2 regions of the Pseudoalteromonas sp. SR43-5 genome follow, and region 1 is predicted to be linked to the other one. Evidence: predicted binding sites of a transcription regulator. Region 1 holds the regulator's gene; the other holds the start of a gene.
The links. Region 1 encodes sigma-54, which starts transcription at its own class of promoters, with help from an activator protein. Its sites were predicted from a motif close to GTTGGCACGNNNNTNGNNT; they were not measured.
Positions count from the first base shown of each region.

Region 2: a site for sigma-54 is predicted at 2,225-2,243, ahead of fliS (flagellar export chaperone FliS). Genes of this name have one in related genera too.

Region 1 covers NZ_JACJEA010000001.1:111,654-115,851, reverse strand. Annotated here, with positions in the region: gene H5090_RS00580 (HPr family phosphocarrier protein) at 1-44, opposite strand, end outside; gene rapZ (RNase adapter RapZ) at 87-932, opposite strand; gene ptsN (PTS IIA-like nitrogen regulatory protein PtsN) at 951-1,403, opposite strand; gene hpf (ribosome hibernation promoting factor) at 1,408-1,695, opposite strand; gene H5090_RS00560 (RNA polymerase factor sigma-54) at 1,722-3,221, opposite strand; gene lptB (LPS export ABC transporter ATP-binding protein) at 3,291-4,016, opposite strand; gene lptA (lipopolysaccharide transport periplasmic protein LptA) at 4,013-4,198, opposite strand, start outside.
Region 2 covers NZ_JACJEA010000011.1:96,332-100,529, forward strand. Annotated here, with positions in the region: gene H5090_RS08625 (6-hydroxymethylpterin diphosphokinase MptE-like protein) at 33-2,039, opposite strand; gene fliS (flagellar export chaperone FliS) at 2,283-2,684, shown strand; gene H5090_RS08635 (hypothetical protein) at 2,693-3,007, shown strand; gene fliD (flagellar filament capping protein FliD) at 3,104-4,198, opposite strand, start outside.

The sequences.
Region 1 (4,198 bases):
AAGCCTAATTTGTTTTTTATTAAAAAGGTATCTTCACAATGCATAACTTACTCTACCTAAGCTGAACAGGTGATTATTCAGCTATATTATTTTTCTTGTTCGCGATGGCGAATTTTTACATTGGGATGTGTCATTGCAAAACTTTCACCGATAGTTTGCGCTAAATACACAGAGCGATGTTGCCCACCTGTACACCCAATAGCAATGGTTAAATAACTGCGGTTATTTCGTTCTAAATGCGGTAACCACGTTTGTACAAATGTTTGAATTTGCCATGTGAATTTTTGCACTATGCTGTGATTAGCTAAATAGTCTTTAACCGGTTGATCTAACCCATTTAAAGGCTTCAACTCTGGTTCCCAGTGTGGATTTGGTAAAAAGCGTGCATCAAATACGTAGTCTGCTTCTTTTGGTATACCGTGTTTAAAACCAAATGATTCAAATGTGACAATCAGTTGCTTATCTTTTTTACCTAAAATCTTTTCACGAATAGATTCAGCGAGTTGATGAACACTTAAATCAGTCGTATCTATCATAAAGTCGGCGCGAGTGGTTAATACATCAAGTAATTCTTTTTCTTTTTTGATGGCTAAATCAAGAGGCAACGAGTCTATTGATAGTGGGTGTAATCTGCGTGTTTCAGAAAAGCGTTTGATCAATGTCTGATCGTCACTATCTAAATAAAATAACGTAGGGTTTGCAAAGCCTGGTAAGTATTCAAGAATATCGTTAAATTCATCTTGTTCTTTAGGTATGTTGCGCACATCTATGCTAACAGCAATTTTATCGTAGCTATCAGACACACTGCGAACTAATGAAGGTAGTAGGTTTACTGGAATATTATCTACGCAATAATAACCTAAATCTTCTACAACGCGCAAAGCAACCGACTTTCCAGAACCAGAACGGCCGCTTATGATAATTAACTCCATTTAACACCCTTTATAAAACTATGATTGATCGACAATAACTTGGTAAAGCTCAGTATCAGATTTTGCACTGCGTAACTGTTTACAAAAATCTTTGTTGTTTAGTTTATCAGCAATGGTTGCTAGAGTCTTTAAGTGCTGCTGGTTATCGCCATCTGGTACGATGAGTGCGACAAAAATATCAACAGGGCGATTATCGATTGCATCAAAGTTTATTGGAGTTTCGCTAACGAGCACTAAAGCCAAAGGCTCTTCTGCACCGCTCATTCTTCCATGAGGAATAGCAATGCCACGTCCTATACCTGTACTACCTAATTTCTCTCTGCTCATTAAAGCATTAAGAATATCTTGTTGCGGTAAATACGGAAGTTTGTCGTGAGCAAGTTCGCTAATGAACTCTAAAATTCTTTTTTTGCTATTAAAAAGGACCGCAGCTTTGCTGCAGTCCTGGCATATAAGTGAACTTAATTTCATCATATTAGTGTCGAGCAAGCTTCTCTTTGTGTTTGATTACTTGGCGATCGAGCTTGTCGATCAACGAGTCAATAGCGGCATACATATCTTGATGTTCTGTAGAGGCAAATAGCTCAGCACCGCTTACGTGTATTGTGGCTTCTGCTTTTTGATTTAATTTTTCTACATCGAGAATGACATGAACATTATTAATATGATCAGAGTGTCTTTCAAGCTTCGCAAATTTAGTATTAATATAGTCTCTTAGTGAATCGGTTAATTCTACGTGACGACCAGTTAAGTTTAGTTGCATAAGCATTACCCTCTTAGTTTAGCGTCTTAAATCAGACTTTTACGCTGATTTGACGGTGGAATAGCAAGAGATTCGCGGTATTTTGCGATTGTACGTCTCGCTACTTTAATTCCTTGCTCAGCCAATATATCCGCTATTTTGCTATCACTCAATGGTTTTGCTGAGTTTTCTGCTGCGATTAATTTTCGGATAAGCGCACGTATTGCTGTAGATGAACATTCACCACCGTTTTCAGTACTTACATGGCTTGAGAAAAAATATTTAAGCTCAAATATACCACGGGGTGTATGCATGTACTTTTGAGTAGTTACGCGAGAAATTGTCGATTCGTGCATTTCTACCATTTCAGCAACATCATTTAAAACCATTGGTTTCATGGCTTCAGGGCCATGTTCAAAAAAGCCTTGTTGTTGCTTAACAATACAATTAGTAACTTTTAATAGCGTGTCGTTTCTACTTTCTAAGCTTTTAATAAACCATTTAGCTTCTTGTAAATGTGAGCGAATAAACTGGCTGTCGCCACTTGATTTTACAGTGCGAGACATTGCTGCGTATTGGCTATTAACACGAATTTTAGGCATGCTATCTGGGTTTAATTCGACAACCCAGCGGCCTTTAATTTTTTTAACTGACACATCAGGAATAACATACTCAGATTCTTCCCTTACAATAGTATCTGCAGGTTTTGGGTTGAGAGTATGTATTAGTGTCATTACTTCTTTAAGCTCTTCTTCTTTGAGCTTAGTTTTTTTCATTAATGTACGATAGTCGCGAGCTGCTAATAGATCAATATGCTCGGTTAAAATCATTTTCGTTTCATTAATATAAGGTGTTTCTTTATCAAATTGATTAAGCTGAATACACAAACACTCTTGTAAACTACGTGCAGCAATACCAACAGGATCAAACAGTTGGATGCGTTTTAATACCGCTTCAATTTCATCAAGTTCGACTTCGTTATCATCTTCGTTTTCTTGATTAAAGCTTTCTAAAATCTCTTCGCAGCTTAGTGTTAAAATACCTGAATCATCGACAGCTTCTACAATAGCAATAGCAATAGCTTCGTCTGTAGGGCTAAATGGCGTTAGTTGTAATTGCCACATTAAATACTCATGGAGCGTTTCAGTAGAGGCGCCTTGGTATATTGATTCGTCTTCAGGCATTGGACCTGATGAGGCTGCAGGAGCGGCACTCATGTACTCATCCCAACTGACATCCATAGCCATGTCGTCACTTAGCGTGTCTTTTGCAAGTGCTTCACCAGTATCTTGTTCGTATTCGCTCGGAGCATCATCAGCAGATGCGCTAACAGTTATGTCATCGGTATCAGCTTTTTGCTCGTTTTTACCAGCAGCGTCTTCGGAATAGTCTGCCTCTTCAACCTCTAATAGTGGATTACTGTCGAGAGCTTCTTGTATTTCTTGCTGGAGATCCAATGTACTGAGTTGCAACAAACGAATAGCTTGTTGCAACTGTGGAGTCATTGTAAGTTGCTGGCCCATGCGCAGCTGTAGTGATTGCCTCATGTATCTCTAACAATCCTTTTATGTTGTTATAATTAATACTAGCAGATGCTTAAAGACATGGCGTAAATGTTACAGCCTAAATTGCTCGCCTAAGTAAACATCGCGTACTGTTTTATCATTTAATACGTGTTCTGGAGTACCTGATGCAATCAGCTCCCCATGAGAAACAATGTAGGCTTTTTCACAAACATCAAGGGTCTCTCTTACGTTATGGTCGGTAATTAATACACCAATCCCACGATTTTTAAGATGTTCTATTATTTTCTTTATATCTAATACCGAAATAGGGTCAACACCGGCAAACGGTTCATCCAGTAATATAAATTTAGGATCTGCTGCCAGCGCTCGTGCTATTTCTACACGACGACGTTCTCCCCCCGATAATGCCATACCTTGGCTATCACGAATGTGTTGTATGCTAAATTCATCTAATAAGTTATTGAGCGTGTCTTCTCTGGCTTGTTTATTTAGTTCTTTGCGCGTTTCTAAAATGGCCATTAAGTTTTGATAAACAGTCAGCTTTCTAAAAATCGATGACTCTTGTGGTAAGTAGCCTATGCCTAATCTAGCACGACTATGCATAGGTAAAAGAGTAATATCGTTATCATCAATAGATATTTTACCTTTGTCGCTAGGAACAAGCCCTACAATCATATAAAAAGTCGTTGTTTTACCAGCACCGTTAGGGCCAAGTAAGCCAACTATACTGCCAGCTTGTACTTCAAGGCCGACGTTTTTTACAACTTCACGACCTTTATAGCTTTTTGCTAATAGTTCTGCTTTTAATGTGCTCATGGTTGACCTTTATCGCCTTTTTTACTTTTTTTAGTTTCGATCGGTACTAAAATTGTGTGAACGCGGTCAGTTGAGTTTTCATCTTTTTCGGCACTGATGAGCTGCTGCTCTATGTCGTAGGTAATACTTTTAGCATTTATTTTTTGTCCGGCTTGCGAAACTTGTGCATTACCAACAAGCGT
Region 2 (4,198 bases), on a different contig from region 1:
CTAAACTTTAAATTGCCGCTATATCTCTTGTCTTAATATTTAGCTGGTTTATCATAACTTTCAATCAACTCAAGATAAATATCCACAATATGTTGATGAAAAATATCAATAGAGGTATTCATAAATTCAGTGCGTTTGCCTTGGTTGCTATAATAATATATGTTAGACATTATGTAAGCTTGGAAATATTTAAATGAGCCTTGTACGAGCCAGAAAGTCATTTCGTCTTTATTCTGTATTTCTAAAAGCATTTTATTTTGAGCTAAAAATGCGGACGAAAGATTCTCCCTAGTATCAAAGTAAATAGAAGTAAAGCTGAGAAGTTGCTCTAAAGTATGCTTTGTTTTTAATTGGACATCGTTTATTTGTAACAATACATCACTCACCGCTAGACCCTTTGAAGATGAAGCATTGCAGAGAAGCTCTTTTACTTTGCTATTTTTATCTATTAATTTTTTGCTTATTTTAACATCTGTTATGTCTTTTGCTTCCGTATTTTGAATAAAGGCGCCATCTGAAGTATTAAATGCTTTTACATGTGTTTGTTCTTGTAACAGTAATTCAACATTAGATTTAGATGAATCGAAAGTATTTGTTGTTCCGACCCTGTCCCTAAAATTCCCTTTGACATATCTTTCATTTTTCATTAAACCATCAAAACGTTCTTTATGTTTGAAGTCTTTATCGAAAAAAATACTATGCTTTGAGTGATGGTACTTTTCAGAAACAAAACCAAAATCCATTCCAATAAAGTACAATAACTCAAAACCTAACTCTACAGCGACGGCCACTGCGGCATTTGTCACTGTAGGGTTTGTATAAAAAGGCCTTGAGTATTTTGACTCTTTATCTAACCCTTTAATTAAACATCCTCCAGCATCGTTAACTTTATTTAAAAGAAAAGCAGCCTTAAAGCGAGATAATATTCCATGATATACAGTATTTAATGCAATGATATTTAAATCATTTAACTTAATATTTACTTCATCCGTTCTCTCAACAACCCTTACAAATTCGTCTAATATAGCAACTCGCTCCATCTCAATATGCATATCAGGCTTGATATCATTAACTAGCAGCGCCTTTAAAGCGGTACCACACGAAATGATTATAATATCCTCTTTATTGGCTTTTAAAAAATCAATTGCTAAGTCAAGTGACGGTCCATTAGCAACAATAAATACCGGCGCCTCTTTTATACAATTCTTAAACGTATTTGCTTTCTTTAAAACTGGGAATTGCAACTTCAGATTAGATATGGTGTGAGAAATACCAATAATCTCATCTTCAAAAAAACCCCACCCACTATGCCACCTATGAGCAACTTCTTTTATTTTTTCAGCTACCTTATCCATTAAAGGGCTATCGTAATGCTTGAAGAAATACATTAAACTTAAGTTAAAATGACCCTGCTTATTTAACAGCGTGGATATTTCATTTACAGCATTATACTCGTTACCACCAATACATAATGAAAAAGTCCCGCCTTGATTAGTACAATGTTCAAATAGAGGCCTAAGTTCAACACAATGTAACATTGCATAAAAAACAGCATTATTTGGTTCAAATAAAAAAACATTTAATAACTTTTTTTTCCGAATTAACTCTTCTATTTGATACCCTAATCCAGCTCCAAAGAAGCAAATGAAATCTAAACGTTCCTCATTGGTAGGTTTCGGTAACTCACTCCCTACAGCTTCTACCCGGTTATTATAAATCTTCTTAAGTACAGTAGAATGTTTAAAATGATTATGTTCATCTGATTCATGTGCGATACCGTAATGATGATATGCAGGTTCTTGTAAAAACAACTCAACTTGCTTTACAGCTAATTCACTTGGTGGCTCTCTATAAGTAAATTCATTATTATTAATTAAATTCACTTGCCCGAATTCATCTAAAGCAACGCCTAAATTTTCCACCTCAAAATTCTTAAAAGTATTATAAACATTTGGCATTTTTTCTTTTAATAGTTCTAAATTGGATATCAATGTCGCTTTAAGAATCATTTTTTGGAGCTCTAAATTAGTAGTATCCACAACAACCTCTCCTTTAGTATGTATTACACGCCAGCTATGCGATATGAAAAGCCAGAATATTAAGCATTTTATAGGCCAACGTTACAAGCTGAGTTACATTGACATGGAAATAACTTTTTTATTTTTTTAAACTTTAACTAATATAAACTAAAGAATATAGTTTAATAGCCGATACATATAAGATTAGTGGCACTCAATTTGCTTGGTTATCTTCACAAGTATATTTTATTTAGGATTATCTTCATGGCTCACGTATCATTAAAAAAATACGGTCAAGTTCGTGCTAGCAGCATTGCCGAAATGGCCCCTTACGAACAAATAAACCTTATATTCAGTAATATCATCGGTCGCTTAGCAGCAACTAAAGGGTTTATTGAGCGCAAAGAAATACAAAAAAAAGGTGAAAATATTTCGGCCTGTGTTTTATTATTTGGTGCACTGCAAGACGCACTTAATTTAGAAGTAGAACAAGACCCTAGTATTTCTAACAATTTATTGGCACTGTACGACTACTGCCAACGCCGTTTAACGCAAGCGAACATAAACAACGATATTGAAGCAATTGTGGAAGTATCAAGTATTGTTAAAGAAATTAAAGAAGGCTGGGATAACATTCCACTAGATCAACGCAGCCCTGCGGTTTAATTTAAATTATGGACTCGCCAACATCTTCAGAGCCACTAACCAACTACTCTGAGCTCATACAAACGTTGCTTAGTAATATTGAAGTGTTAGTAAATGATGATAATGCAGATGAAGCTCAGCCTCTTTTAGACACTTTAAATGTTGAACTAAAGCAATGGTGCGAAAGCAGCGACGGCCCAAGTGCAGAGCAATTAGAATTAATTCAGCTTCGTATAAATACCATTTTAGTAAAAGCGAATAGTGCAAAAAACGAGTCATCTAAAGCTATTATTAAACATAAAAAATCAGGTAAGGCGATTAAAGCTTATAAAGCAAGTCGCTAAAATCTACTCAAATAGAAAACACAAAAAAACCGTTTTAAATAACGGTTTTTTTATGCTTTCTTAATTTAGCTATTAATTTAATATTACATTTATCTACTAAGAGTTATCTCTTACTACGCCTGGCATATTCTCTAATTGAGCTTGAACATAACTGCTGGTGTTATTAAGGCTCGCCACTAATAAATCCATCGCATTATATTGAGCATATAATCGAGAAGATAGCGACTCCATTTTACTGGCAAGATCCAAGCGATCATCATCTAAATCGTCTAGCTGATTTGTTTTACTGTCTATTCGGTTTTGAATAATGCCGTCAGAATCTGTATAAAAGCTCATTAGCTCATCAAAAGACTGCGCAAAACCATCATCGTCATCACCAACAAAAAACTGCTGCACTAAATTTACATCTGCATCTATTTGCTCATCGAGTGTTTCTGTATTTAGCGTTAAAACACCGTAGCGGTCTGTTTCGACACCTAATTGCGAAAGTGATAACGAATTACCATCGCCTAAATCAACTGATTCCGTTATTTCACTTCGAAGCTTTGACATAACACCACGAAGTAGTGAGTCACCAGCCATAACACCTGCGCCATCCGCACTCGATGCACCCAAGTTATTACTAAGCTCTAACAACTCATTGTAGCTACTGATAAAACTATTTAAACCTGTTTTAATATTATTATTATTTTCGGTAATTGATATGTCGCTTATGTCGTCGTCGGTATCGTGCGGTTTTTTAGCTGTTATATCCACGCCATCAATCACGTTACTAAATTCATTAGTGTTGCTTGATACCGTCAACGTACCATCAATTGTTATTTGTGCATTTTGAGCAGCGTTAACTTGTGTTAAATTAGTTGTGTGGTTAGCAGGGTCTGCGTCTGATACATCATAAGCTAATCGAGATAACCCGCCTGTATCAGTATTATTACCGTCATCGTCTTGTACGGTAATTGTAATTGCGTTGTCTTCGCCGGTTTCTTTACTAGTGAGCACTAAATGCTGACCGGTATCACTCGTGACTATAGTTGCCACAACAGAGTCATTACTATCACTGCCAGTAAAAGGGCCGTTATTAATTTGGTCTCGTAAATCTTCTAACGTGTTTGTAGCCGATAAAACAGTAGAGAAACTATTTGCACCAGAACCGATTGTAATTACGCCAGCTCCAATTGCCTCGTCTGCTGC